Regions from separate parts of the Allorhizobium sp. Av2 genome, predicted to be linked through region 1. Evidence: predicted binding sites of a transcription regulator. Region 1 holds the regulator's gene; each other region holds the start of a gene.
What was found. The regulator PhoB, encoded in region 1, activates phosphate uptake and scavenging genes when phosphate is short. The targets are predictions, from matches to a motif close to TGTCATNNANCTGTCAT.

Region 1 (9,759 bases):
ATCTACCTGACCGGGATCTGGCTGTTGCTGAAGGGCGACCGCCAGGGGTTCAGTTATCTCGACCTGTCCGACCGGGGCGTCAGCCGCTCCTTCTGGTCCATCGCCTGGTCCTTGCCGGCTATGATGTTTTCCTGGGTGTTCTGGTATCAGGCGTTGCTGGAAGATATTCCGGTCTATGCGCAGACGCGGACCCTGTTTTTCCTGCGCATGACGATGATCGATCTTGCCAGCTGGATGTTGCCGCTGATTTTGGTTGGTTTCGTCTGCCGCTTCTTCTCGATTGACAACCGCTTCAACGCCTTAGTGGTGACGTCCAACTGGTTTGCACTGCCGATTGCCTATGCCAATGCGCTGCTGATCGCCATATCCGTCCTGATGCCGGGGCTCGGGCAGGTGGTGATCTTGCTCTGGCTGTTGCTTCTGCTTGGCCTGGTTGGTGGCGTGTTCCGGCTGACATCGGCAGTATTGGATGGCCAGACCCTGCTGGTCTCGACCATCACCGTGGTCATGCTGGTACCGACAACCCTGCTGTCGGAATTCCTGGAGCACTATCTGGAGGTCGCACCGCTATAAAAGCCAGTTTTTGATCGCCACGGCATTTGCTGGCATTTTTCAGCGCTTGACCGATCGCTCTGTACCGGACAGGATTTTTTTACATCGGCCGACAAGACCCATGATAGCCTAAGCTCACAATGAGGATTCTCTGATGATCAAACGCCGGACACTGGTTGCAGCCGCCGCTTGCCTTGCCGCGCCCGGTTTGCTGAGGGCCAAGCAGCCCGGCTCGCAGGAGATTTTCTTCGACAAGGATATTCCCGTGCTGGGCAATCCAAAAGGCGATGTCACCATTGCCGAATTCTTCGATTATCAATGTGGCTACTGCAAAACCTATCATCCTGTCGTCAGCAAAGTGGTAAAGGAAGACGGTCATGTGCGGCTGGTGATGAAGGATTGGCCGGTTTTCGGGCCGCCATCGGTTTTTGCGGCTCAGGCCGTGCTGGCCATTGCAAACCCTGCCCAGTACCAGGCGGCGCAGGATGCCCTGCTCAATCTCAAGGGTGGATTGACGCAGGATTCCGTTTTCCAGGCGCTTGAAAGCGTTGGTGTCGATATGGCAGAGGTCAAGGCTGCGGCAAACAAGAACAGCAATAAGATTTCGCGCTTGCTCGATCGCAACTGGCTCCAGGCGCAAGCGCTGAATTTTCGCGGTACGCCATCCTTCGTCATCGGCACGACGCTCTATCCCGGCGCGCTGGATGAAAAAGCCCTGAAGGAGGCGATTGCCAAGGCGAGGGCTGCATAAGTTTGGTGATGGCTCCGCTGACGCTTGCCCCCCGTTCCTTTCTGGCCTCACTGTTTGCTGCCGCCGTTGCCGCGGCCGATCCGCTCAATGGTATCCGAACCCATTTGCCCGCAAGGCCGAAAGGCCGCACCGTAGTAGTCGGCGCGGGCAAAGGTGCCGCCCAGATGGCCGCAGCCCTTGAAACGCTATGGGACGGCCCGCTGGAAGGCGTCGTCGTTACCCGATACGGCTATGGCTGCCCGCTCGCCAAACTTGAACTGCTCGAAGCGGCCCATCCGGTGCCTGATGCCAATGGTCTCGTCGCAGCTGAGCGGCTGAAACAAGCCATTGCCCCGCTTGGTCCTGATGATCTGGTGATTGCCCTGATCTGCGGCGGCGGCTCGGCACTGCTGCCCGCTCCTCCGACAGGTATGACGTTGGAAGACGAGATCGACCTTAACAGGCAATTGCTGGCCTGCGGTGCGCCGATCAGCGCGATGAACGTGGTGCGCAAACATCTGTCAACGATCAAGGGTGGAAGACTGGCGGCCTTGACCAGAGCACCCGTCGTCAGTCTGATCGTTTCCGATATTCCCGGCGACAATGCGGCGCATGTTGCCTCTGGCCCGACCGTGCCGGATGCCTCGACCCGTCATCAGGCGCTGGAGATTGTTCGCGCCTATGGTTTGCGCCTGCCGCAGACGGCATTGGATCACCTGAATTCTCAAGCCGCCGATGCGCCCCGGCCGGACAATCCCGCTTTTGCCCGCAACCGGCATCATGTCATCGCGTCAGCCAGCGTCTCGCTGGAGGCAGCAGTGCTTGCCGCAGAAGCGGCTGGCGTGCGCGCTGCGATCCTGTCCGACAGTATCGAGGGGGAAGCGCGCGATGTGGCTGGCGTTCATGCCGCGCTAGCCCGTGAAATCGCGGCCAAGGACCGGCCATTTCCCAAGCCCGTGGTATTGCTGTCCGGTGGCGAAACTACGGTCACCATGAAAAACCAAGGGGTGCAACCCACAGGGCGCGGTGGGCGCAACGGCGCTTTCGCGCTCGCCATGGCGTTGGGCATTGCTGGTCACGATATCGAGGCTGGTCACGGTATCGAGGTACTGGCCGCCGACACCGATGGTATTGATGGCACAGAAAACAATGCTGGTGCCTTTGTCGATGGCACCAGCATTATCAGGTTGAAACAACTGGGGCTGGATGGCGCACACCTGCTCGATGCCCATGACAGCTACAGCGCCTTTGAAGCGCTGGGCGACCTGTTCGAGACCGGCCCGACTGGCACCAATGTCAATGATTTCAGGGCAATCCTGATCCGTTGAGCACCCGCAGATTATGCGGGCGTCACTTCATCGGCCTCGTATTTATAGGTGGTCGAGCAGAACTCGCAGGTCACGGAAATCTCGCCTTCTTCTTCGCTGGCGGCGATTTCTTCCGCGGTAAAGCCCTTGAGCACGCCCTTGATCTTGTCGCGGGAACAACTGCACCGATCATGAACGGCTTGCGGTTCATAAACCCGGACGCCACGCTCATGGAAAAGCCGGAACAGTAGCCGTTCGGTGCCGATCTGCGGATCGGTCAATTCGTCGCCATCGATGGTTTCCACCAGCATCCGGGCTTCCGCCCAATTGTCATCATCCGGACCGTCATAGTTGTTATCGTCGCCATCACCGCCCGGCAGGTCGCCCTGATGCATACGCTCCGGCGCCTCCGGCAGGAATTGCGCGATCAACCCGCCAGCGCGCCAGCTATGGCGCGGCTTGCCGGAACTATCTCGATCAAACAGCTCGGCCACGGCCAGACGCACCCGCGTCGGGATCTGCTCCGACTGGCGAAAATAGAAACCGGCAATGTCTTCCAGCGAGGAGCCATCCAGCGGCACGATGCCCTGATAGGGCTGCATGTAATTGCCCTGATCGATGGTAAAGGCCAGGATGCCCGCGCCAAGCAGGTCGGTCGGTGTCGATTTGCCGTCCGCCAGTGCCTGCGCCAATCGCTCTTCGTCAAAGCGGGCATAGGCACGGACATTTTCCGGCGTGGCAAAATCACAGACCAGCAAATCGACCGGGCCATCGCTCTTGGTCTGCACGATGAACTTGCCTTCGAATTTCAGCGAGGTACCGATCAGCACCGTCAGCGCAATCGCCTCGGCCAGCAGGCGGGCAACAGCCGGTGGATAGTCATGCCGATCCAGGATGGTGTTGAGCAAAGGCCCAAGCTGGACCGCGCGGCCCCGCACATCCAGACCATCGACCTGGAAGGGCACGACCCGGTCATCGCCGGCAAAGCCGAACTCGCCCAACGCGCTCAATTTGTCTGTCATGGCACAACTCCTGGCACGAATGCATCCCTGGATGAATGCAGGGCAACGCCATGCATCTACCGCACGGCGCTGCAATCTAAAATGACTGCATGACGATTATTTGGTCAAGGTAGGTTCACAGCGACCTGTCCGAACCGAGGAAAAGCCCATGCCTCGAAACAAGACGGACAAATGGTATCTTACCGCTTCAAGATCAAGCGGTAAAATTGCGCATCAGCCATGCTCTCGCAATCTCGCGGGGCAGCGCATCCTGCAACCCCGCTATTTAAGGCTTTCAACAGCCTGAAACCGTCAAACCGCGCCAAAGCACCAGGCGAGAATGGACTTCTGGGCATGCAGCCGGTTTTCCGCCTCGTCGAACACGACCGATTGTGGCCCGTCGATCACTTCATCGGTCACTTCTTCCCCGCGATGAGCGGGTAAGCAGTGCATGAACAATGCATCGGGCTTTGCCTGCTTCATCAGGGCGGGATTGACCTGGAAGGGCTGGAATACGTTATGGCCGCGTGCCTTGTGCTCCAGGTTCATCGATACCCAGGTATCGGTGATCACGGCATCGGCACCGGTCACGGCCCGGTCGGCATCATGGCACAGCATAATCTCGCCGCCATTGTTGCGCGCCCAGTTGAGGATCTGGTCTTCCGGCTCAGAGCCCATTGGCACTGCCATGTTCATCCGGTAGCCGAAGCGGGCCGCCCCTTCCACCAGCGAATGCAGGACATTGTTGCCATCACCCGTCCAGGCCAGCGTCTTGCCCCGGATCGGGCCGCGATGTTCCTCGATGGTCATGATGTCAGCCATGATCTGGCAGGGATGGGTCAGGTCGGTCAACGCATTGATCACCGGAACAGTGGCGTGCTCGGCCAGTTCCAGCAGGCGGTTGTGATCGGTGGTGCGGATCATGATCGCGTCGACATAGCGCGACAGAACCTTGGCGGTATCGCCAATCGTCTCGGCGCGGCCAAGCTGCATTTCCGTGCCGGACAAAAACAGCGTCTCGCCGCCCAGTTGTCGCATGCCGACATCGAAGGAGACGCGGGTGCGGGTCGATGGCTTTTCGAAGATCATCGCCAGCATCTTGCCGGCCAGCGGCTTATCCGCTGTTCCGGCCCGGGTCCTGGTCTTGCGCTGATGGGCGTCGGACAGAATAGAGTGAAGGTCCTCGGACGTCATGGCCGAGAGATCGAGGAAGTGTTTCGGGGATGCCATGGTGTTACCTGTCGTTCATGCCTGAGCGATTTTGAGGGCGGCCTGCACGGACAAGGCCTCTGCGGCCTGTTCGATGCGCTTGAGGCCTTCTCGGGCCTGTTCGGCAGTCAGCGTCAGAGGCGGAAGCAGGCGGATGACGTTATCACCAGCCGGAACGCCCAGGATATGCTCGTGGCGCATTGCATGCAGCAGTTCGGAGGATGGCACCGCAGCCTTGATGCCGAGCATCAGGCCTTCGCCGCGCACGTCTTCGATCACGCCTGGAAAACGGTCTTTCAGACCGGCCAGACCCTGGCGGAAGACCAGAGCTACATCGCGGACATTTTGCAGGAAGTCATCGGCCAGAACCAGATCGAGAACGGCATTGCCGACCGCCATGGCCAGCGGGTTGCCGCCATAGGTCGTGCCGTGCACGCCAGCCGTCATGCCGGACGCAGCCTCGTCTGTGGCAAGGCAGGCACCGAACGGAAAGCCGCCGCCGATACCCTTGGCCACCGCCATGATATCGGGGGTGAGGCCAGCCCATTCATGGGCAAAGAACTTGCCCGTCCGGCCAACGCCCGACTGCACTTCGTCGAGAATGAGCAGCAGGCCCTTTTCGTCGCAGATTGCCCGCAATTCACGCAGGAACTCGGTCCCGACGACGCGGATACCGCCTTCGCCCTGGATCGGTTCGATCAGCAATGCAGCCGTGCTGTCGGTAATCGCCGCCTTCAAGGCGTCGAGGTCGCCGAACGGCACCTGGTCAAAGCCGGGCGCCTTGGGGCCGAAGCCTTCAAGATATTTTTCCTGGCCGCCCGCCGCGATGGTGGCGATGGTGCGGCCATGAAAGGCACCCTCGAACGTGATGATATGGAATTTTTCCGGATGGCCCTTGCTATAGTGATAGCGGCGAGCCGTCTTGATGGCGCATTCCAGCGCTTCAGCACCGGAATTGGTGAAGAATACCTTGTCGGCAAATGTCGCCTCGACCAGCCTTGCGGCCAGGCGTTCCTGGCCGGGAACTTCGTAAAGGTTCGAAAGATGCCAGACTTTCTCCGCCTGGCTTTTCAACGCCTCGACGAGATGCGGATGCGAATGGCCGCAGGACGTCACGGCGACGCCGCCGGCAAAGTCGAGATATTGCTCGCCTGTTTCAGTATAAAGCCACGGGCCCTCGCCTCGCTCGAAACGCAGCGGCGCACGTGAAAACGTGTTGAACAGCGGCGTTGATGTCTGAGCCATGACGGAAAATCCTTTCGAGCGGCTTTTTGAAGTCTGAACGATGTTGCATGCCAACCACCGAAAAACCGGTGGAAAAATCAAAAATGCCGCCTTTCGGCGGCATTTGCACTATTCCGGCTTCCGCCAGCGTTGTCAACAAAACATAGGGGCAAAGGTATTGCAACCGGATCGTACCGAGATGTTCTTGGAAACCCTCTTGATGAGATCGCATCGATAAAAAATCGGTGGATAGCAAGTTGGGGAAAAGCCTGAAATTCGATTCACGATGATTCGGCGACTCTTGTCACGGAGTCAGGCTCACACTAGGTTAATGACGAATTACTACACTGCATGCGGCGGAAACAGTCACCGACAACACGAGGAAAGTTGGGTTCCGGAACCTTCTGGGACATGGATGATGGATTCCGCGTCAAGCGCGTGCACCAGGCGGAGATTGCGGCATGAACTGGACGGACGAGCGAGTTGAAAGACTCACGAAATTATGGGCCGAAGGCCTGAGCGCAAGTCAGATTGCGACACAGCTTGGCGGCGTCAGCCGGAATGCCGTGATTGGCAAGGTGCATCGGTTGTGCCTTCCGGGCCGCGCCAAGGCAGGCGGTCCTACTGCCACGCCAGCGCGCACACCCAAGCGGCCAGCACCGTCCACGCCCCGCGCACCGAACTTTGCCGCACGCACGCCTTCGAGCGCGCCGCGTCCAGCCGCGCGCACTGCTGCGGCGACCGCGCTGAACGACGATCTCGACATGGATGTCACCGAGAACATGGCTGTCCTGCCGGTTCTCAACACCACCATCCTGCCAGCCTCGCGCCGTCTGTCGCTGACAGACCTCACCGAGCGGACCTGCAAATGGCCGGTTGGCGACCCGATGACCGATGAGTTTCACTTCTGCGGCTGCGATAGCCAGGATAATTCGCCCTATTGCAAATATCACGCGAAGCTCGCCTACCAGCCGGTAAACGAGCGGCGCCGGGCTGCCGCTAACGCCCGCTGATCTCTGCCCGTGATCTCCGATCGCATGTCATAAAAAAAGCGAGCCGCCCGGCTCGCTTTTTTCGTTCCACTGGGTTTTCGGTCCATAAAAACCGTGCAGCGATCTTATGCTTCCATCGAATAGCCGGCGCCGCGCACCGTGCGGATCACGTCCTGCATATTGGAAAAGTTGAGCGCCTTGCGCAGCCGTCCGACATGGACATCGACCGTGCGCTCGTCCACGTAAATGTCATGGCCCCAGACGCCATCCAGCAGTTGAGAGCGGGAAAACACCCGGCCGGGTGAGGTCATCAGGAATTCCAGCAGCCGGAATTCGGTCGGGCCGAGGCGCACTTCGCGGCTCTTGCGATGGACACGGTGGGTTTCGCGATCAAGCTCGATATCGCCGCAGCGCAGCAGGCTGGACAGAACTTCCGGCTTGGCGCGGCGCAGCATAGCCTTGACACGGGCCATCAGTTCCGGCGTCGAGAAAGGCTTGACGACATAGTCGTCGGCACCGGTGGCAAGTCCACGCACCCGCTCGCTCTCTTCGCCGCGCGCCGTCAGCATGATGATCGGCAGGCGCTCGGTATCGGGCCGCATCCGCAGGCGGCGACATAGCTCAATGCCGGAAACACCCGGCAACATCCAATCGAGGATCAGCAGATCCGGTACCCGTTCCTGCAGGCGAAGCTCGGCTTCGTCTCCCCGCAGAATGGTTTCGACCTCATAGCCTTCAGATTCCAGATTATAACGCAAAAGGACGCTCAGGGCTTCTTCGTCTTCAACGACGGCAATTTTCGGCAGCATTCGATCCCATACCTTCAATGAGAGAGTCTTCCCGCAAGCCCTTCCTTGTCCGCTCTGGCGAAAAAGAACATGGCAATACGAGAATTTCGATGTTTACAGCATGTTTGCGCTTTATGATGGCGCTCTACTGTGACTGGAAGGCTGGCCTGTCGCCACAGGTCGAACCTTCGGGTGAAGCCCCCACCCCATTTGGCGTCAGACGCTGAGCTGTCCGATGCCAATCTCCGTCATGGTTTCATACCGGCAGCCATAGACCATGGCTCCTGGTATGCTTTTCTCTGATATCTCAAGATCTTGACACCTTGAGATATCAGCATGTCAGTCAACGCGAGGATGAGTCACTATCCTCGCACTGTCATCTCAATCGGCGACCCCGAAAGCGGTCGTCGTATCGTCCTTCGGGCGCTCGCCTTCGGGCTGTGCGCCAGTGGCCATGTAATAGATGGTCTCGGCGATATTGGTGGCATGGTCGCCGATACGCTCGATATTCTTGGCGCAGAACAGCAGGTGCGTGCAGGTGGTGATGTTGCGCGGATCTTCCATCATATAGGTCAGCAATTCGCGAAACAGCGAGGTGTAGATCGCATCGATCTCCTCATCGCGGTCGCGGATCGACTTGGCCTTTTCCGCCGAGCGGGTGGTATAGACATCCAAGACTTCCTTGAGCTGGGTCATCGCCAGTTCCGAAAGATGCTCAATGCCACGGGCCAGCTTGCGCGGCACGCCAGTGCCCTGCACCGCCATCACCCGCTTGGCATTGTTTTTGCCGAGATCGCCGACACGCTCCAGATCCGAAGCGATCCTGAGCGCACCGATGATTTCGCGCAGATCGGCGGCCATGGGCTGACGTTTTGCAATGGTGACAATTGCCTTGTCACCCACTTCACGCTCGGCATTGTCCATGATCACGTCGTCGGAGATCACCTTCTGGGCGAGGGCGGCATCGGAATTGACCAGGGCGCGAACGGATTCACCCACCATTTGCTCGGCCAGACCACCCATTTCCGAAATGCGGCGCATCAGATATTTCAGTTCCTCGTCAAAGGCGGTGTAGATATGCGCTGTCATGTTCTGATCCTTTAAAAAGATGCATTTTCAATCAACCGTCGGATCAGCCGAACCGGCCCATGATATAGTCCTGGGTCCGCTGGTCGTCCGGGTTGGTGAACATCTTGTCGGTATCGTTTTCCTCGACCAGCTGGCCGAGATGGAACATCGCCGTGCGTTGGGACACGCGGGCGGCCTGCTGCATCGAATGCGTGACGATGACGATGGTGAAATTGGCCCGCAATTCGTGGATCAGCTCTTCCACCTTGGCCGTTGCAATCGGGTCCAGGGCCGAGCAGGGCTCGTCCATCAGGATGACTTCGGGGCTGACGGCAATGGCGCGGGCAATGCACAGACGTTGCTGCTGACCGCCGGACAGGCCCGTTCCCGGCTCCTGAAGGCGATCCTTTGCTTCGTTCCAAAGACCGGCGCGCTGAAGGCTCTTTTCAACGATCTGGTCCATGTCCGCCTTGTTGCGGGCCAGACCATGGATGCGCGGGCCGTAGGCAATGTTTTCGTAGATCGACTTGGGGAAAGGGTTCGGCTTCTGGAACACCATGCCGACGCGGGCGCGAAGTTCCACCACGTCGATGGACGGATCGTAGATATCCATATTATCGAGAGTGATGAGGCCGGTGACCCGGCAATGATCGATGGTGTCGTTCATGCGGTTCAATGTCCGCAAGAAAGTAGACTTGCCGCAACCCGAAGGACCGATCAGCGCCGTGACGGTATTTTCGCGGACATTCAGGTTCACGTCGAACAGGGCGCGTTTTTCGCCGTAGTAAACGGACACATCCTTGCCGACCATCTTGGTGTTCACTTCGGTCATCTTCTGATCCAAGGCCTTTTCAACTGCTGCTTCAGACATCATGTTCATGTTCTTAA
Region 2 (9,759 bases), 310 kb from region 1:
TCAGACCCGGCAAGGGGCAACCAGCGGTGAACGGTAAAGGGCGCATTGCGGCTCGGCTCGACAAACAGGCCAAGCCCGCCAATCGGCAGCGCCCGGTTGGTAAAATCAGCGAACCGGTTCTCCAGCACAGCGCGCATCGCATCGCTGCGCTCGGCATCAACAGGTCCGGTCAGGGTCATGTGAAACCGGAATTCCTCCATGACATAGGGATAGCCCCAGGTGTCCAGCAGCGCACGCTTGCGCTCGGAGAGTTTTTCCGGCTTGCGCCTGATAAGATCGGCCTCGCTCAAGGGCGCGCGAAACGGCTCGAAAACTTCGACAACCGAAGCGGCAAAATCCTGCAAGGGTTGATGGATATCTTCAGGAACCACGGCAAAGAACGGCCCAAGCTGATTGACCACGACCTTCGGGATCTCAAAGGCGGGCGTCGCCTTGCAAAACCGCGAAAACATCTCCAGCAGCGCTGCTTCGCTCTCACCTTCCTTGAGGGAAAACGGCGCTTTCAGCGTCGCATGAAAGCCGTAGCGACGCGGATCGGCGGTCAGGGCGGTGATCTCATCGTCTGAAAACCCTTCCACCGGCTGCCGGTCAAGATCCGCGCCGGTGAAGGCATCGCGGCCAAGCCAAAGTGCTGCGGCAAGGGTCAACGGATCGTCTTTGGGCGGTGTAAAATAAAGGGCGTAACGCACGGCAATCCTATCCCGGGAATCAGCTTGGAAGAGCCTGTATCTGACCCTTCTCAAGCGATGGAAGCAAGCCTTGTCTGGCAGGCGGCGATGCCGAAACTGCACCAGAGGAAGATCATTTTTGCGCGCCGATCAGTTTTGAGCGCAGCAGGTTGGACACGGCATCGAAGATAAACACCACCAGCAATATCAACAGCACCATATAGCAGACATTTTCCCAATTCTGGTTGGTACGCATCGCTTCCCAGAGCTTCAGGCCAATGCCACCCGCCCCGACCGCACCGATAATGGTGGCCGAACGGGTGTTGGATTCCCAGAAATACAAAGCCTGCGATGCAAAGACCGGCAGAACCTGCGGCAACACGCCGAAGCGCTGCACGGCGAGCGGCGAAGCGCCGACCGACTTTACCCCTTCGCGCTGCTTGTCATCGATATTTTCAAGCGCTTCGGAATAGAGCTTGCCGAGCGTGCCCGTGTCGGTGAAGAAAATCGCCGAGATCCCGGCCAGCGGCCCCGGCCCGAAGGCGCGGGTGAAAAACAGCGCCCAGATCAGCATATCCACCGAGCGCAGGAAATCGAAGAACCGCTTGGTCAGTTGGTTGACCGGACGGTTGCGGGTAATGTTGCGCGCCGCGATGAAGGACAGCGGAAAGGCGATCAGCGAGGCAAACACCGTGCCGACAAAGGCCATAACCAGGGTCTGCGCCAGCTTGGTCCAGACATCCAGATGCTGCCAGGAAGGATTGTAGAGAATATCGTTCCAGGCCAGCGACAGGTTGGACTGTTGTGGATCGAGCCTTGGACCGGTGGCGATCAGGCTGACCACTTCGGTTGCGGACCTGCCGAAAAATGCGGAATTGGTATCGAACAGGAAATTGGCCCAGCCAAAGAACCGGTTGCGCACCCTGACCCGGTCGGCGCTGATATCCGCCCAGCCCTGAAAGCCGAAATAGGCCATGACCCTGCCGCCACGTTCACGCTGTTCGACCCAGCCCGGCAGTGGGCCATCGGCAAGAACGGTGCCCGCCTTGCGGTCAAGCATCAGGGTGACGCGCTCGGCGCCCCGGTTCAGGACTACACTTTCCGGGCTGACCAGCAGCGAAGCGCTGGAGCCGAGATTGACATCGGCCTCCCTGATCACCTCTTCCTGGCGCGTGACCGGCGCTGCTTGGGCCGCGACCGGCGCCTGTTGCGGGGCTGCTGCCATGAAATTGAAGCTGGAAGCTTTTGGCGCGGGTGCCGCTGCCGCTGGCGCATCGGCAGCAGTAGTCGTGCGGGTCATCATCTCTTTTTTGGTCACCAGCCAATCCGGGTTCGGATTGGGACCAATTGGGTCGAAGCGCGAATAGGCAATGGAAATCGCCCCATCGGGCGCGATATTGATTTCCGGCCGGATCTCATAGGAAACCCAATCGGCCAGATAGTTGCCGGCAATCCCCCAGCTGGCGGTGGAGACCACTTTTCCAACCGCAAAGAACCACCAGGAAAAGGTGAAATACAGCGCAAGCAGGACAATGGTCAGCGGCACGCGGTAGCGCTGCCAAAAGCTGCGGCGGAAGATCTCCGGATGGCGGGCGGCGATCAGGTCCATTTGGGTGGCGTCGAGATGTGTCATGGCCGGACCTCAGGAAACAGCATGGAAGGCTTGCTCACCAACCAGTTTGCGGCGCAACCAGGCCGAAAACTGATCGACGGCGATCACCGTGGTCAGGAGCAGAATGATGATAGCAACGGTTTTCGCCGCATGGCCCTGGCTGATCGACAGGCGCAGCGGCTCACCAATGCCGCCACCGCCGACAGCACCGATAATCATCGATGCGCGCACATTGATTTCCATGCGCAGCAGGGCGTAACTGATGAAATTCGGCATGACCTGCGGCACCATGCCGAACCACAGCCGCTCCAGCCAATTGCCGCCGACGGCACGCAGGCCCTCGTCCGGCTTCATATCGGCATTTTCCACCACTTCGAAAAACAGCTTGCCGAGCGCGCCGACCGTGTGGACTGAGACCGCAATCATCGCCGGGATCGGGCCGATGGAGAGAATGGCGAGGAAAAACCCGGCCAGCACCACTTCCGGAAAGGCTCGCAGCAATTCCATGAAGCGGCGCACCGGCCAGCGGATGAACCTGTTCGGCATCATATTGCGGGCCGCCATGAAGGAAAAACAAAAGCCCAACATGCCGCCAATCAGGGTCGAGACCAGTGCGATATTCAGCGTCTCGATCATCTTGTAGAAATATTCCGGGATATAAAGCGTCTGGGTGAGATAGTAGCGCCCTTCCGGATAATTGTATTTCAGACTGCCATCGTCATAGGGCGACGGCAGGTCGAACATCGCCCGCCAGATCTCATTGCCATCGCGCGGAATGAGCGTTTCGACGAAATCGAACAGATGCGGCAGACGGTCGAAGAACTTGCCCGAATTGGTATCATTGGCAAACCATAGCGACCCCGCCAGCGCCAGAAGCAACACGGCAAGACCGGCTACCGTGTAAAGGCGGCGGGTTTGCGCCAGCGCATTCCAGTGGCTTTCGATCACGCGCCCCTGCTCGCTCAGCAAGGACAATCTGGCGGTATGGCTCATCTGGCACTTTCCAAAATGGACTAAATACCAAGGCATCGAAGATGCTCACGCATCCTCGCCTTGAAGGCATTGCAAATATCTCAAATGCATCGGTCGCTTGAGATATTTGCAAAAGGAATACGAACGGTCATTGAAAATGACCGTTCGTATAGTGGGTAAGCCGCCGGTGTTTGATACCGGCGGCTCTGATGTTTCCAGCTGCGATCAGCCGCCGATGGTTGCCTTGCGGGCGTCGATGACCGGCTTGTAGAAATCGACATTCACAGCCGCAAAGCCCTTGAAATCGCCGCCTTCGATGGCGGAGAAGCAGGCGGCGTCGGTCTTCGGCAGGTCCATCATGAAGGCCTTCACCTTGGTCTTCATGTCCTCGTTCATCGAGGAGCGGATGACGATCGGGCCGTTCGGGATCAGCGGCGACTTCCACAGTTCCACCAGGTCGTCCATGTTGAGGACACCCTTGTCGACCATCTTGCGCAGGTTGCCGGACGTGTAGCCGTCCTTGAAATTGCCAACCCCGGAGCCGAAGGTGGTGCCGGCATCGAACGTGCCCTTCAGCACTTCGAGAACCAGGTTTTCATGGCCGCCGCCAAAGCCTGTCGATGCCACATATTCCTTGACCGACTTGCCGCCGAGCGCGTCAGGCAGGGTCACGGTCGGGATCAGGTAACCAGACGTGCTGTCAGGATCGGCAAAACCGAGCTTCTTGCCCTTGATGTCGGTGACTTTGGTCATGCCGCTGTCCTTGCGGGCCACCATAATCGAGTAATAGCCCATCGAGCCATCGGTCTGCACCGTGGTCAGGATCGGCTCGACGGCCTTCGGGTTGGCGAGATAAGCCTTGGCATAGCCGGAAGCGCCAAGCTCGGCATAATCAAGCGTGCCACCCAGAAGACCCTGGATAACGCCGTCATAATCCGAGGCCGGGAACAGCGAGACCTTGGTGAAGCCGAATTCCTTCTTCAGGTGATCGGACAGGCAGTTGTAATTGCGCAACCGGTCGGCTTCGTTCTCGCCGCCGAGAATGCCGATGCGGAATTCCTTCAGGTCTTCGGCAGCAGCCACGCCAGCCAATGACAGAAGCGTCACCGAGGCAAGCAGAATTTTCTTCAACATGGTCTTTCTCCTGGTTTTCCGGTCTGGTTTCCCCGATGGACCGGATCTGTCTCTTGAACTTAAGAAAGGTGCCTTTGACGCGGGCAAGCGAAGGCGCTGCCATCGGGCTGGATGCCACGATAGAAATGCTATTTTTCAGGTCACGAATTGCTGGCTCAGCTTGCGGTGGCCGCCACCATCGGCACGGAAAGGGCAACCTCCGGCTTCGGCAGGCGGATCGCGGTCGATGTCATGCTTTCGTCAATGCCGTTGCCATCCTGGCCAGTGCCATAGATCTCCTGCACCGCCTGCGCCGTCAGCGCATCCGGCGGACCGTCGAACACCACCTTGCCCGCCGCCATGCCGATGATCCGCTCGCAATAGGACCGCGCCGTATCCAGCGTGTGCAGATTGGTGATCACGGTAATGCCTTCGCGCTCGTTGATGTCGCGCAGCGCATCCATGACGATCTTGGCGTTCAGCGGATCGAGCGAGGCGATCGGCTCGTCGGCCAGCAGCATTTTCGGCGCCTGCATCAGTGCGCGGGCAATAGCCACCCGCTGCTGCTGACCACCCGACAGCGTGCCAGCTGGCTGCAAGGCCGTCTGCTCGATGCCAAGCCGCTCCAAAGCGGCAATCGCCATGATCCGCTCTTCCCGGGAGAAGATATTGAGGATGCTCAGCGCCGTGGAGCGATGGTTGAGACGCCCCAGCATGACATTGGTGAGCACATCCAGGCGCGGCACCAGGTTGAACTGCTGAAAAATCATCGCACAATCGCGCTGCCAGCTGCGCAACGCCGAACCTTTGAGGCGCGTCACGTCCTGATCGCCGAACCGCATCGACCCGGAGGTCGGATCGGCCAAGCGGTTGATCATCCGCAGCAAAGTGGACTTTCCCGCACCGGAGCGACCGATAATGCCGACCATCTGCCCATGCGGAATGGACAGGGTCACGGCCTCCACGGCAATCTTCTTGCCAAAACGCCGCGTCACCTCGGTCAGTTCGAAATTCATGCGCTTGTTCCGATGTCATATCCAAATCCAGAGCGAGCTATAGTTCAGGTCGGTGAAGCGCCCATGTCAGTTTCATGACATTTCTGTTAAAATCAGAGGGTAGAAAGGCCTATACTTCAGGCTAAGACTTCATGTCGGGCCAGAAAATCTTCGGCGGAAAGTGTGCGGAAGTCGGCAAGGGCCGCGTGAAGTCGCTCATGCTGCCAATCCCACCAGGCAAGTCTGTCCATGCGCGCGCCGATACCTGGACCAAACCGGGGCTTGATCGGCTTGGCTGGCACCCCGCCGACGATGGTATAAGGCTCCACCGACTTAGACACGACCGCGCCTGCACCGACGACCGCGCCATTGCCGATGGTGACGCCGGGCAGGATGGTGGCGCCATGGCCGATCCAGACATCATGACCGATCACCACTCGGTTTTCCCGCCGCCAGTCGAAGAAATCCGTCTCCAGATCCGCCCCTTCGAAATAATCGACGGCGCGGTAGGTGAAATGATGCAGCGTGGCCCGCCATGTCGGATGATTGGGGGCATTGATGCGGACACTGGCGGCGATATTGGCAAATTTGCCGATGGTGGCGCACCAGATGGAAACATCCTGCATCACATAGGAATAGTCGCCCATCTCGACCTCATCGAGACGGCTGCGCTCGGCCACTTCCGTGTAGCGCCCAAGGGTGCTGTTCGTGACGCTGGCGGTCGGGTTGATTTGGGGCTCAAGTCCGAGACGGGTGCTCATGCGGCGATGCTCCTAGAGTTTGTCAGGGAAAAGTGGGTACTGGTTTTCCCGAAAAGACAAACGAAAACAAGAAAGCTAGAGGATGGCTGGTTCAATCTGAACCTGACGGCCCCTAGGTGAGAATTGCGAGACATCGAGAATGGTGTCGGCAACCGCTTCGCGCACTTCCTCGTCGTGGAAAATGCCGAGCATGGCGACGCCCTCGGCCTTTTTTCCGGCAATCAACTCGATGACCACGGCCCGGTTTTGCGCGTCGAGCGAGGCTGTCGGTTCATCCAGCAGGAGGATTTTATGATCGGTGATGAAGCCGCGGGCAATGTTGACGCGCTGCTGTTCACCGCCGGAAAAGGTGGCGGGCGGCAATTGCCAGAGCGCCTTGGGCAGGTTCAGCCTGGCCAGCAGATCACTTGCCACTGACCTTGCTTCGTCGATGGCCACGCCGCGCGCCGTCAGCGGTTGAGCCACGACATCCAGCGCCGACACCCTTGGGACGGTGCGCAGAAACTGGCTGACATAGCCCATCGTATCGCGGCGGATATCCAGCACCATGCGTGGCATGGCCGACGCCAGATCCACCACCGTATCGTGATGGCGCACCAGGATCTGCCCGCTATCGACGGCGTAATTGCCGTAGAGCATTTTCAGGATCGAGCTTTTGCCAATGCCGGACGGGCCGCCCAGCACGCTGCAACTGCCACTATTGACGGAAAAGCTGACATTGCGCACCACCGGCAGGACAAGCCCGTCGCGCAGATGCATGGTGAAACTTTTGGCGACATCGGAAACGATGAGAGGTGTGGGCATGGGTCTATCCAATCACACTTGAAGAATCGAAGAGACGAGCAATTGCGTATAAGGCTCGCGCGGGTCGTCCAGCACCCGGTCGGTCAGGCCCTGCTCGATCACATGGCCGTCCTTCATCACCATCATCCGGTGCGATAGCAGCCTTGCAACAGCGAGGTCATGGGTGACGACGATGACCGACAGGCCAAGATCAGCCACCAGTCCGCGCACCAGATCCAGAAGCCGGGCCTGGACCGAGACATCCAACCCGCCAGTTGGCTCGTCCATGAACACCAGACGCGGATTGGTGACGAGATTGCGGGCGATCTGCAAGCGCTGACGCATGCCGCCGGAAAAAGCACGCGGTTGGTCGTCGATGCGGTCGGCGGCGATTTCCACCCGGTCCAACCAATCGGTGGCGGTGGCGCGGATATTGCCATAATGCCGTTCGCCGACCGCCATCAACCGCTCGCCGACATTGGCTCCGGCTGAAACGGTCATGCGCAGGCCATCGGCAGGGTTCTGGTGAACGAAGCCCCAGTCAGTGCGCATCAGAAAGCGCCGCTCGGCCTCGCTCATGTGATAAAGCTCGCGGTAGGCACCGCCACGCATCCGGTAATCGACACTGCCGGTGGTCGGCATCAGCCGGGTGGACAGGCAGGACAATAGCGTCGTCTTGCCGGAACCGGATTCGCCGACCACGGCCAGCACTTCACCCGGCCAGAGATCGAAGGAGACATTGGCGCAGCCGATCCGCCGTCCGTAGAATTTCGACAGGTCGCGAACCTTCAAAAGCGGTTGCTGGGTCACTGGGCAGCCTCCTCATGCTGTGTTTCGGCCAACATCTCACCCCGATGACCTTTGGCGCGGCGATCCTCGCAATGGTCCGTGTCGGAGCAGACGAACATTCGCCCGCCCTTGTCGTCGAGGATCACTTCATCGAGATAGACATGCTCGGCACCGCAGAGAGCGCAGGGCTTGTCGAAGCTTTGCACCGTGAAAGGATGATCCTCGAAATCCAGGCTGACGACATCGGTATAGGGCGGCACGGCATAGATCCGCTTTTCACGGCCCGCGCCGAACAATTGCAGGGCCTCTGACCGGTGCATTTTCGGATTGTCGAATTTCGGTGTCGGAGACGGGTCCATCACATAGCGGCCCGCCACCTTGACCGGATAGGCATAGGTGGTGGCAATCCGGCCATTGCGGGCAATGTCTTCATAAAGCTTCACATGCATCAGCCCGTATTCTTCCAACGCATGCATCTTGCGGGTCTCTGTCTCGCGCGGCTCCAGGAAGCGCAGAGGCTCCGGGATCGGCACCTGATAGACCAGCACCTGGCCCGCCCGCAGCTTTTCCTCCGGAATCCGGTGGCGGGTCTGGATGATGGTGGCATCGCCCGTATGGGTGGTGACCGCCACATTGGCGACCTTCTGGAAAAACGCCCGGATCGACACGGCATTGGTGGTGTCGTCGGCGCCCTGGTCGATCACCTTCAACACGTCTTCCGGCCCAAGGATCGCCGCCGTCACCTGGACGCCGCCGGTACCCCAGCCATAGGGCATTGGCATTTCGCGCGAGGCGAACGGCACCTGATAACCGGGGATGGCAATGGCCTTCAGGATCGCCCGGCGGATCATCCGCTTGGTCTGCTCATCCAGATAGGCAAAATTATAAGTAGCAATTTCGTCCGCTAATGAAACTTCCGTAATCATTGTGCGTTACCCTTCCAGAAATTCGCAAACAGGGAGCAATGAGCATGGAAATCGAAATGATGTTCGCCGTCTTCGTGACCCTCATGCTGGGCGTTTCGACGCTTTGCGCTGTCTGGTATGCCGATCACGACTGATAGGCCGGTCATTCCGCTGCCTCGCTCAGGTCCAGCCCTTGCTGGCGGGCCTGTTCATGATCGGATTGCATCCGCCGCACCAGATCGAGTTCTGCCTGAAAATCCACGTAATGCGGCAGCTTCAGATGCTCGACAAAGCCTGTTGCCTGCACATTGTCACAATGGGACAACACAAATTCCTGGTCCTGGGCAGGGGCGGTGATATCTTCGCCCAGTTCTTCGGCGCGCAGTGACCGATCCACCAGCGACATGGCCATCGCCTTGCGCTCACTCTGTCCAAACACCAGGCCATAGCCCCGGGTGAATTGCGGCGGGGCCTTTGACGATCCCTTGAACTGGTTGACCATCTGGCATTCCGTGACCTGAATACGCCCAAGCGACACGGCAAAGCCAAGCTCCGGCACATCCATCTCCACTTCGACCTCACCCAAGCGGATTTCCCCCGCAAAAGGATGGCTGCGGCCATAGCCGCGCTGGGTGGAGTAAGCGAGGGCCAGAAGAAAGCCTTCATCGCCACGAGCCAGCGATTGCAGTCTCAGATCCCGCGCCATCGGAAACTCGATGGGCTGGCGGGTAATATCACCCGCCTGATGATCTTCAGGCATATCACCATCGGGTTCGATCAACCCTTCCTCACGCAGGATGTCGGAGACCCGCATGGCGGCTTCACCGGTCGGCGTTTTCTGGACTGGTGGCTTCACCTCGCCTTCTTCCAACAGGGACGGGTCGAGCAGACGGTGGGTATAGTCGAAGGTCGGACCTAGCAGCTGGCCGCCGGGCAGGTCCTTGTAGGTGGCGGAAATCCGGCGCTCGATCCGCATTGCACCGGTATCGACAGGCTCCGACAGACCAAACCGCGGCAGCGTGGTGCGATAGGCGCGCAGCAGGAAAATCGCCTCGATCATATCGCCCCGTGCCTGCTTGATGGCCAACGCCGCGAGCTTGCGATCATAAAGCGAGGCCTCGGCCATGACGCGGCCAACCGCCAGCGCCAATTGCTCGACAA
Region 3 (9,759 bases), 1.4 Mb from region 1:
CGGGCCACGCCCTTCCAGGCGGGCGTATAGGAATGCAGCGAGAGCACCAGCGGTGCCTTGCCACTCGCCGAGGCAACATCGGCCAGCAACTGTTCAACAGCGCGGTGGTACGGCCGATGGAAATTTTCCACCCGATACTGCCACTCCTCCGCGCTGATTGGGTGATTGCCGGGAATGATCGCGCCATCGGAAATCTTCATGACCAGGGTCGGGTCGTCCTCGCCCCGGTTTGGGTCGATCAGCAGCCGGGAAAAACAGGACATCGCCGCCGGCACGCCGAGCCGGGCCGCCAATTGCCGGGTCAGGCCTTCCACGCCAATGTCATAGGCGATATGGCGCAGATAAGCGCTATCTGGCAGGCCAAGCGTGCCATAGCCGGCAGGCAGCCGGTTCATGGCGTGGTCAGCAAGCAGCACGAGGCCCAGGCTGTTGTCGCCGGCTATCGTCTCATAGGGTTTGAAGTCATTCATGGCTGACACATTTATGTGATGGGATTGTCTATTATGGGGGATGCGTGTGAAGCATCCTTCACCGATTATTCTAGGAGATTTCCTCTTATTCTAAGGATCCTTTGGGTCGAATTTGGACCGGCTGCCGCGCAGAAACAGGATTATCACCAGTTTTTCAAGGCTTCAGCCGTGTGGGCATTATCAAATGCACAAAAGAGGCCGTCGCACTTCAAATTTGCTGCATAATTCCTTAAATCGAGTTGGATTTAAGGAATTATGCAGCAGGCGGATTTAAAAGGATGCTTCGATGTCGCTTAACGCCTTATGATCATTCGTGTGATATCTGCTATTGCGGTTCAAGCCTGTGAGGCAAGAAGGATGTGGTTCGCTTCAAGGCGTGCTAGCGTCACCATACAGTCAAACTCATCCCTCATCATCCACGTGGGGATTACAATCGATTAGAGTTGCGTTGACTTTCTTGGTCCATAGTCGCAAGAAGGCAACACAGAAAAATGGAGTTCCGTCGGAAGCCGTGCCTCATTCCAACACACTCTCTTCCGTTACAGGTTCCGGGCGTCTTGCACGTCTCGGCCTGTTTTTGACCATTGTATTTTCACCGATTGCTTATGCCGCACCCGCGCAGGCGGATTTTCGCGTTTGCAATGGTTCGGCCAATCTCGTCGGCGTGGCCATTGGCTACCGGGCGGCGGAAGGCTGGATCAGCGAGGGCTGGTGGCAAGTGCCCGCTTCGACCTGCGCAACGCTGATCGAAGGCGAGCTGAAGTCGCGCTACTATTATCTCTACGCAGAAGATGCCGCCCGCGGTGGCCGCTGGACTGGCAATGTCAACATGTGCGTGGCGGAAAACGAGTTCAAGATCGTTGGCGTCGGGGATTGTTTCAAGCGCGGTTACCAGCAAATGGGTTTCAAGGAATATGACACGGGCCGCCAGGGGAGCTGGATGGTTCAGTTGTCCGACACGCCCGGCACGCAGGAAGGCCAGAAGCAATGAAGCGTAACCGCAAAGTCAAAATTCTCGCAACGCTTGGACCGGCTTCACAAGATGAAGCCATGATCCGCAAGCTGCATGAGGCTGGCGCCGATCTTTTCCGTATCAACATGAGCCATGCCAGCCACGATGTGATGCGCACGCTGATCCAGCGCATCCGCAGTGTCGAAGCTGCTTGCGGGCGCCCGATCGGCATTCTCGCCGATTTGCAAGGCCCCAAGCTGCGGGTCGGCAAATTTGCCAATACCTCGGTGGAATTGAAGCCTGGCCAGACATTCACCCTCGACAGCAACGAGGCTCCTGGCGATGAAAACCGGGTCTATCTGCCGCATCCGGAAATCCTGGAGGCCGTCAAGGTTGGCCATCGCCTGCTGATCGATGATGGCAAGCTGCATCTGCGTGCCGAAAAATGCGACGGCAAGACCATTGTCTGTAGCGTGGTGTCCGGCACCAAGATTTCCGACCGCAAGGGCGTCAGCCTGCCCGATACGATCCTTGCCACCGGCGTGCTGACCGACAAGGACCGCGCCGATCTGGATGCTGTTTTGGCCACCAATGACGTCGACTGGGTCGCGCTATCCTTCATCCAGCGTCCCGAGGATTTGGCCGAGGTTCGCAAGATCGCCCGCGGACGGGTCGGGTTGATGTCGAAAATCGAAAAGCCGCAAGCGCTGGAACGGATCGACGAGATCATCGAACTGTCCGACGCTTTGATGGTAGCCCGCGGCGATCTGGGCGTGGAAATGCCGCTGGAGGCCGTTCCCGGCATTCAGAAGCAGTTGATTCGTGCCTGCCGCCGTGAAGGCAAGCCGGTGGTCGTGGCCACACAGATGCTGGAGTCGATGATTTCAGCGCCAGTTCCGACCCGTGCCGAAGTCTCCGACGTGGCGACAGCCGTGTTCGAAGGTGCCGATGCCATCATGTTGTCGGCTGAATCTGCTTCCGGCCAGTATCCGGTCGAAGCGGTCTCGACCATGGCGTCGATTGCCCGCACCATCGAGCGTGAACCGCACTATCCCGGCATTATCTATGCCCAGCGCCCGCAGCCGGAAGCAACCGGCGCCGACGCGATTTCGCTGGCAGCCCGCCAGATTGCCGAGACCCTGAAGCTGACGGCCATCGTCTGTTACACGTCGTCAGGCAATACCGGGCTTCGTGCTTCGCGTGAGCGTCCTGAAGTGCCGATCCTGGCGCTATCGCCGGTGGTTCAGACGGCCCGCCGTCTGTCGCTGGTCTGGGGCCTGCATTGCGTCGTTTCCGAAGAACCGACCGATCTGGATGACATGGTCAACAGGGCCTGCCGCATTGTGGTTTCGGAAGAGTTTGGCAAGCCGGGCGACCGGGTGATCATTTCCGCTGGTGTGCCGTTGGGAACGCCAGGCGCCACCAATATGCTGCGCATCGCCTATATCGGTCCGGATGGCCTGTCCGGCGTCTGACATTGCTAAGCCCGCAAGGCGAAGATGCGGATGCATCCTCGCCTTGAAGGCCCTATGTCGTAGCGGTATTTGAAAAGAGAATGTGAAGGGTCACTTTCAGCGACCATTCTGACCGTCCATGTATCCGAAAAATTCTAGCGCCGCTTGTCAGGGATGACGGGCGGCGTTTTTCGTGACATGCGCTGCCCGGGTCTGATTTAGCGGACTGAGACCTGCGGTTCGGTCTGGGTAAAATCCGATGGGAACAGCCGCAGATGGCGTGTCCTGAGTTTTCTAAAATCCAGGGCGGATGCCGTCATGGTTTGAGTCTACGGTACCATTCCATTGTGAAATTTCATTCGATTTGCGGAATTATACAGGATTGCCTAATATTAGGAACTTGGAAATATCGCCCCGTAATATCGATAGCGCAAAATAATAAAGCCGCCTTGGGAGGGGCGACTTTATTACTTATAAATTATTTAATGACTCAGAAATATAAATAGACTATAAATTCGTCTTTGATAATATTGTCGTTTTAAATTGGTTTGTTACTATGCCTATAGTTTTGCGCCAATTTGATTGTGATGTCAAGAACACAATCCTCTTGGTTGTAGATAGCCAATGTCGGTGGTTATCGAGCTCTTAAGTAGCTGTCAATTTTATCAGTTTGTTGACATTTCAAGAGCGTCACCAATTTTCCGGGCCAAAGACCCAAGATCACGGTCGTGGCCGGCTATTTTTTCAATGGCTGCAACCGCCAGATCTGTGACGCAATAATCCGGCTTGTGGCCTAAATGTCGTACCCAGACCAACTCGGCACCTGCAATGTCGCGGGCAAGACCGATTGAGTGAATATCGGCCAGAACGATGCCGTCACTGTCACCGGTGACGATCACGGTGGGCGTCCGTATTTCCGGGTAGCGGGGCGCCATGCGGGTGACGTAGGCGTGCAAGCCGCAAACGTCGATTGCGTTGTAGCGGAAGGTGCTGGGCCGCAGAACGAGGGCAGGCGTGGTGCGGGCCATATAGTCGTCAGGACGTCGATTGGGAGCAAACACGGCCTTGGTGGCCGCATCCATCTTGGCAAGCCCTGCCAGTGGCGCAAGGGTGCGGGCAAAGAGGGGGCCGATGATTGGTGTTGCCGTCAGATGATAATGCCAATCGACCCCACCGGGCCATGGATGGGTGGCAGGGGCCAGAAAAAGCAAACCCGCCGCCTTTTCTGGATGGAGAACAGCAAAACTTGCCGCAATAGCACCGCCAAAGGAATGGCCCACGATAATGGCCCGCGACAGGCCAATGGCATCCATGGCTTCGGCAATGGCGTTGGCCTGGCCATCGGGCGTGTCGTTTTCCGGTCCGCCACGCGGTGAATAGCCATGGCCCGGCCGATCCACGAAGATCAGATCCGCGCGTCCCTCAAGCGCCGGACGAAAGGCCTCGGCCTGATCGCGCAGATTGCCACTGGCGCCATGAATGAACAGCAGCGGCGGCAGATCGGCGCTTTCAGATGCCGGAATATGCAGGAGGTTGAGATGGGTGTCTCTTATCGGGACGGGCGTGCCGATATTCGGATTGTCATCCGTGATCTGTCTTATTTTGACTGTGGAAAACACCCAGGCTACAATCAGAGGTGTAGTGATGATGGCAAGGATCAGAATTGCAGGCATGGCATACGGGTTCCTGCTGCGTCATTGCGTAAAGCGGATTAGCGATCCGATAAAATGACGCAGAAAATTTAATCAGCGACGGCCTCTCTCATCCGCATAACAAGGCACCGGGCGCGGGGAACGTAAAAGGTAAGATAGTCTTCAGATTTCCCGAAGCCACCGGTCAATTGCCGCAAAATTGGGATTAAGCATCCGCAATGGGTCATGATTACGTCCGGGCGCCTGCCAGTTTCTCGGAAAGCTCGGTCACGGTCTTCTGGGCGGCGCGGTCGGCGGGGTAGATGGCGAGGTAGCGTTGCCAGGCTTCCAGCGCCTTTTGATCGCTACCGGTCTCGGCCAGAATATTGGCGAGCATTTCCAGCGCGCCGAAATGGCGCGGTTCGATGGCCAAGACGTGATTAAGGTCGGAAATCGCCTTGCGGTAATTGCCCTGGCTATAATGCAGGCTGGCACGGTGACCCCAGCCATTGGCATAATCGGGCTCCAACACGATCGCCTGATCGAGGAAGTCCAGCGCTGCGGCGTTCTTCTTGTCCTTGATCGCCTTGTCGGCCCATTGCATCAGCAGATTGACGGTTGGGCTACCGGAATTCGACCAATCCGCCATCACGGCAGCGGCAATCGCCTTGGCTGCTTCCGGCTGGCGTTCGCGTTTCAGCTGGATCAGCAATTCGTCCGCCGGTTTGCCAGACAGCGCGGCTGTGTCGCTGCGGTCTTCCAGGCGTTCGACCCCGCCCTGCTGCGGAGACGGGCCTTGCTGCTGAGAAGAAGGCGGCTGGTCATCCTTGTCCGCTCTTGGCTCACCCGTCTGAGGATGGTTCGGCGCAGGTTGAAGGTCCGGCGTGAAGGGCAGGGCAGGCGGCATAGGCTGGCTGGGTGCAGCACCTGGCCCGTTCTGCGCAAAAGTCCTGTCCTGTGCAAAAGCCAAGGCAGCAGGCCCGGCGAGGGCGCTGGCAGACAGAATACAGGCTGTGAGAATCAGGTGAGTGAACAAACGAACAGAGCGCATGCAGGTAATCTACCGTGCATGCGCTCTGTTTCAAACCGAATTCTGCGATTGACCGAAGTCCACACATCACAGCGAGGTGATGCTGCTCTCCCGCAGGAGAGATTTCGATCAGCCCTGACGCGCCTTGAAACGCGGGTTCTGCTTGTTGATGATGTAAACGCGGCCTTTGCGGCGAACCAGACGGTTGTCGCGGTGACGTGCCTTAAGCGCTTTCAGCGAATTCTTGATCTTCATTTTTAGATCCGCATGGTTGCCAGGGAACCGTCTGGTTCCGCCGGGATGTATATCGACGAAAAACGCACCGCTGGGCGCGCTGTTTCAGGGTTGGTGGCACATACCCCGGCTTAACCCGGCATGTCAACCGGAAAACCGGGCATTTTGCCCGTTGATGGCAGGTTATTCCCGGTTCATGACCTCGGTGACATGTCCCATTTTGCGGCCGGGCCGTGCTTCGGCCTTGCCATAGAGATGGACGAGCACAGCCGGCTTCGCCAGCCAATCTGGAACAGCCTCAATGTCGGCGCCGATCAGATTGGTCATGACGCAATCGCCGTGGCGGGCCGGATCGCCCAGCGGCAAGCCGGCGACGGCGCGGATATGCTGTTCGAATTGCGAGATCACACAGGCGGCCTCCGTCCAATGACCGGAATTGTGGACCCGCGGGGCCATTTCATTGGCGATCAGGCTGCCATCGGCCATCAGGAACAGCTCGAGACCCACCACGCCGACATAGTCGAGGCCGTTCAGCAGCTTTTCCGCAGCGCTTTTGGCCGCAGCTGTTGTCTGCGGCGAAATCGACGCAGGCACGGTGGAGGTGTGCAGAATGCCGTCGCGGTGAATATTTTCGGCCGGATCGTAGCAGGCGATTTCGCCTGATGTCGAACGGGCGGCGATGATCGAGATTTCCCGCGCAAACGGCACGAAGCCTTCGAGAATCAGCGGCACGGCGCCAAGCGCCTGATAGCCGCCGCTGGCCTCGTCCCCCTTGCGATAGACCCGCTGGCCCTTGCCGTCATAGCCGAAGCGCCGGGTTTTCAGCACGCCTTCGCCACCGAATTCGGCCAATGCCTGCTCCAGGTCCGCCTGGCTGTCGACGGTGCGGAACGGGGCAGTGGGAATGCCATTGTCGTTGAGGAAGCGTTTTTCACTCACCCTATCCTGGGAGACGGCGAGTGCCTTGGCTGGGGGATAGACCGGCACGCTGCGCGCCAGGGCTTCGGCGGCGGCGACCGGCACGTTTTCAAATTCATAGGTGACCACGTCGCAACTGGCGGCCAGTTCGGCAAGGGCTGCCTCGTCAGCGTAATCGGCGATGATCTGCCGGTTGGCAACCTGGGCGGCCGGACAGTCGGCCTGCGGTTCCAGCACGATGGTCTTCAGCCCCAGCCTTGCTGCGGCCATGGCAAGCATGCGGCCAAGCTGGCCGCCGCCGATAATTCCAATGGTCTTCACGCGTGTGATCCGTACAGTTTATAAGCCTCAGGGAGCTTCGTCGGTGGGATAGTCGGCAACGGCGGCAGTCTGGTTGTCGGTCCAGTCGTCCAGCCGGTCGGCGAGATCGGCATCCTGCAACGCCAGCACCCGTGCCGCCAGCAGGGCGGCATTGACGGCGCCAGCCCGGCCGATGGCGAGCGTACCGACCGGAATGCCGGCTGGCATCTGCACGATGGAATAGAGACTGTCGAGGCCGGACATGGTTTTCGATTGGACTGGCACGCCGAAAACCGGAAGCGCCGTCATCGAGGCGACCATGCCGGGCAGGTGGGCGGCGCCGCCAGCTCCGGCGATAATCACCTGAAAGCCTTCGTCGCGGGCACCCTTGGAAAAGGCGACCATGCGGTCGGGGGTGCGATGGGCCGAGACGATGCGCGCCTCGTAGCTGACGCCAAGTGCGTCCAGGGTATCGGCAGCGTTCTTCATGGTTTCCCAGTCGGACTGGCTTCCCATGATGATGGCGACGGGCGGTCTTTCATCCTGCATCGGCGGCACCCTTTTCTCAGGCAATGATATCGGGAATGAGCTGATCTTCCAGTTTGGTCAGCCTGTCCTTGATGGCAAGCTTTTTCTTCTTCATCCGCTGGATCCGCAAGGCATCGCAGCCGACCTGAACCATGGCGTTGATCGCAGCATCATAATCCTCGTGTTCCTGACGAAGGCGTGCGAGTCGAAGCCTTGTATCCGCGTCGTCCTGATCCGGCATCTTTTGTCCCCATCTTGTCGCTAGCTGCATCTATTTCTGATGCATGGTGGAATGGCGCAAGCTCCTATCACCAAACGTCGGTAACGGGAAGTTAGCCGTTTCGCATAATTTTGCCCGCCATGCGCCTCGGCAGCGCTTCAGCAAATTCTCCTGCGTTTTGAGAAGCCTAGGTCCGATGTATGGATGCGGGCAACGGTGACGGCCTGTGCCAACATGAAATTGCCCTCATAAATTCAGGTTTTCGCCTTAGACATCGGCAAGGGATCGTGTCACACTGCTGTCGTAAACCAAGAAGCTCCAGCGATGGATGCTGGAGGTTGAAAAGGAAGGATAGAATCAAATGACCATTCAGGCTCATATTGAATCGCTTGCCAAGAAGCATGGAGTTTTGGAGGAGAAACTACATGCCGCCCTTTCCTCTCCCTCGACCGACGACAAGGAAATTCTGGAACTCAAGCGCCTCAAATTGCGCCTCAAGGATGAAATGGAGCGCCTGAAGTCAACACGACATTAAAGGCTGGATGATGCCCCCTTAAATCGGGCCCGATTTAAGGATTTCATAAAGCCAACAGGCCCTTTGCATCGTTAGGCGGCGGATTATTTGTTTCATTTGCGTTGTGCGTTTACAAAACGCACGGCCATTTAGCGTTACCGCCGCTGTCTTGATACTCTTTCCATGATCCAGGAGCGCCAAAACATTGTTGCTCTTGACCGAATCCAGGCTCCGAAGCGCCGAATGCCTTCGGGGCCTTTTTCTTGAGCTGTTTTCGCAAGTCGAATCATGCGGTGCTATAAAAGATTGGGAACGCCAGAGGCGCTGTGGCGAACGAAATATTCGCGCCGGTCATGACGATATTGGCACGGATTTATTGTCACGCCGGTCCCTGTGCGAACCGATCCCACCGTCAGTTCCAGAACTGGTCCAGCCACAGATTCAGCCGGTTGAAGCCGGAATTGTTGACCGAATAGATCCGCTTGGTGCCCTGGGTGGCGACTGTCACCAGATTGCAATCCAGCAGCGCCTTCAAATGTTGTGAGACGGCCGGCCGGCTGATCGGCAGGCCCTTGGCCAGATCGTTCACCGTGCGGGGTGCGCGGCGCAACTCTTCCAGCAAATGGCGTCGGTTGGGATCGGCAATAGCCGAGAATGGATCGATTGTCGTCATATGCGCAAGCTATGATACATCCTGCCATCCGGCAAGCGCAATTGTGCGATGCGAAAATGCAATTTTATCGGGATTTTGATTGTCGTCAATTTTGCAATCCCCTTCTGTCGCAAATGTCTAATCCCAAGTCTCGAGATGCTTGCAAAAGCAATAGGATGTCCCATCTTCAAAGGCTCACCCTATTACAGGAAAAACAAACCGTCCCAAAACAGTTTCAATCCGGCGATCAGCGTCATGGCATAGATCAGCGGATAGAAGGTCTGCGCCTTCATGCGCCGCACCACCATGGCTCCGGCCATGGTGGACAGCAGCGCCACCGGCAGCAGGCTGAGAGACAGGGTGAAATTGCTGAGATCCAGCTGGCCGAGCGCCATATAAGGAATGACCTTGATGGCATTGAGACAGGCAAAAAACCGCACGCTGGTGCCTGTATAGGTTTTTGGATCGAGCTTTAACGGCAGGGCATAGATTTCAAACGGCGGGCCGCCGGCATGCGCGACAAAGCTGCCATAACCGGCCAGCGTGCCCCAACCCGTGGCAGCCACGGCGCGCTGCGGTTTTGCCGGTCTTGCATCATGGCCTTCGCCGCGCAATCGTCGCTGGAAATAGCGCCCGGCAAACACCACCGTAATGGCACCGAGCACGAGCCGCATGGCATCGGCCGGGATGAGGGCGGATGTCGCCCAACCAAAGGCGATCCCAGCGATGGCGCCGGGCAGAAGCAGGAAAAACGTGCGCCAGTCGCCATGGTGGCGCCAGGCGTGCAGCGCGACCAGATCCATGACCAGCAGGATCGGCAGGAAAATCGCCGCAGCCGTCATCGGCGGTACGACGA

Region 2: a site for PhoB is predicted at 5,445-5,461, ahead of phnC (phosphonate ABC transporter ATP-binding protein). Genes of this name have one in related genera too.
Region 3: a site for PhoB is predicted at 8,026-8,042, ahead of FS819_RS12585 (YdcH family protein). Genes of this name have one in related genera too.

The regions. Positions count from the first base shown of each region.
Region 1 is NZ_CP192696.1:126,791-136,549, forward strand. Features, by position in the region: gene FS819_RS00630 (hypothetical protein) at 1-573, shown strand, start outside; gene FS819_RS00635 (DsbA family protein) at 707-1,303, shown strand; gene FS819_RS00640 (glycerate kinase type-2 family protein) at 1,312-2,610, shown strand; gene FS819_RS00645 (Hsp33 family molecular chaperone) at 2,622-3,611, opposite strand; gene argF (ornithine carbamoyltransferase) at 3,903-4,820, opposite strand; gene FS819_RS00655 (aspartate aminotransferase family protein) at 4,836-6,044, opposite strand; gene FS819_RS00660 (GcrA family cell cycle regulator) at 6,485-7,036, shown strand; gene phoB (phosphate regulon transcriptional regulator PhoB) at 7,141-7,824, opposite strand; gene phoU (phosphate signaling complex protein PhoU) at 8,185-8,892, opposite strand; gene pstB (phosphate ABC transporter ATP-binding protein PstB) at 8,936-9,751, opposite strand.
Region 2 is NZ_CP192696.1:3,672,772-3,682,530, reverse strand. Features, by position in the region: gene FS819_RS17165 (DUF1045 domain-containing protein) at 1-689, opposite strand, end outside; gene phnE (phosphonate ABC transporter, permease protein PhnE) at 802-2,301, opposite strand; gene phnE (phosphonate ABC transporter, permease protein PhnE) at 2,311-3,273, opposite strand; gene phnD (phosphonate ABC transporter substrate-binding protein) at 3,478-4,386, opposite strand; gene phnC (phosphonate ABC transporter ATP-binding protein) at 4,542-5,381, opposite strand; gene FS819_RS17140 (DapH/DapD/GlmU-related protein) at 5,498-6,121, opposite strand; gene phnL (phosphonate C-P lyase system protein PhnL) at 6,197-6,925, opposite strand; gene phnK (phosphonate C-P lyase system protein PhnK) at 6,938-7,714, opposite strand; gene FS819_RS17125 (alpha-D-ribose 1-methylphosphonate 5-phosphate C-P-lyase PhnJ) at 7,711-8,619, opposite strand; gene FS819_RS17120 (carbon-phosphorus lyase complex subunit) at 8,762-9,759, opposite strand, start outside.
Region 3 is NZ_CP192696.1:2,632,414-2,642,172, reverse strand. Features, by position in the region: gene FS819_RS12630 (N-formylglutamate amidohydrolase) at 1-470, opposite strand, end outside; gene FS819_RS12625 (DUF1036 domain-containing protein) at 982-1,461, shown strand; gene pyk (pyruvate kinase) at 1,458-2,897, shown strand; gene FS819_RS12615 (alpha/beta fold hydrolase) at 3,542-4,549, opposite strand; gene FS819_RS12610 (tetratricopeptide repeat protein) at 4,758-5,414, opposite strand; gene ykgO (type B 50S ribosomal protein L36) at 5,667-5,792, opposite strand; gene FS819_RS12600 (5-(carboxyamino)imidazole ribonucleotide synthase) at 5,955-6,968, opposite strand; gene purE (5-(carboxyamino)imidazole ribonucleotide mutase) at 7,038-7,538, opposite strand; gene FS819_RS12590 (YdcH family protein) at 7,555-7,758, opposite strand; gene FS819_RS12585 (YdcH family protein) at 8,099-8,272, shown strand; gene FS819_RS12580 (ArsR/SmtB family transcription factor) at 8,664-8,924, opposite strand; gene FS819_RS12575 (sulfite exporter TauE/SafE family protein) at 9,107-9,759, opposite strand, start outside.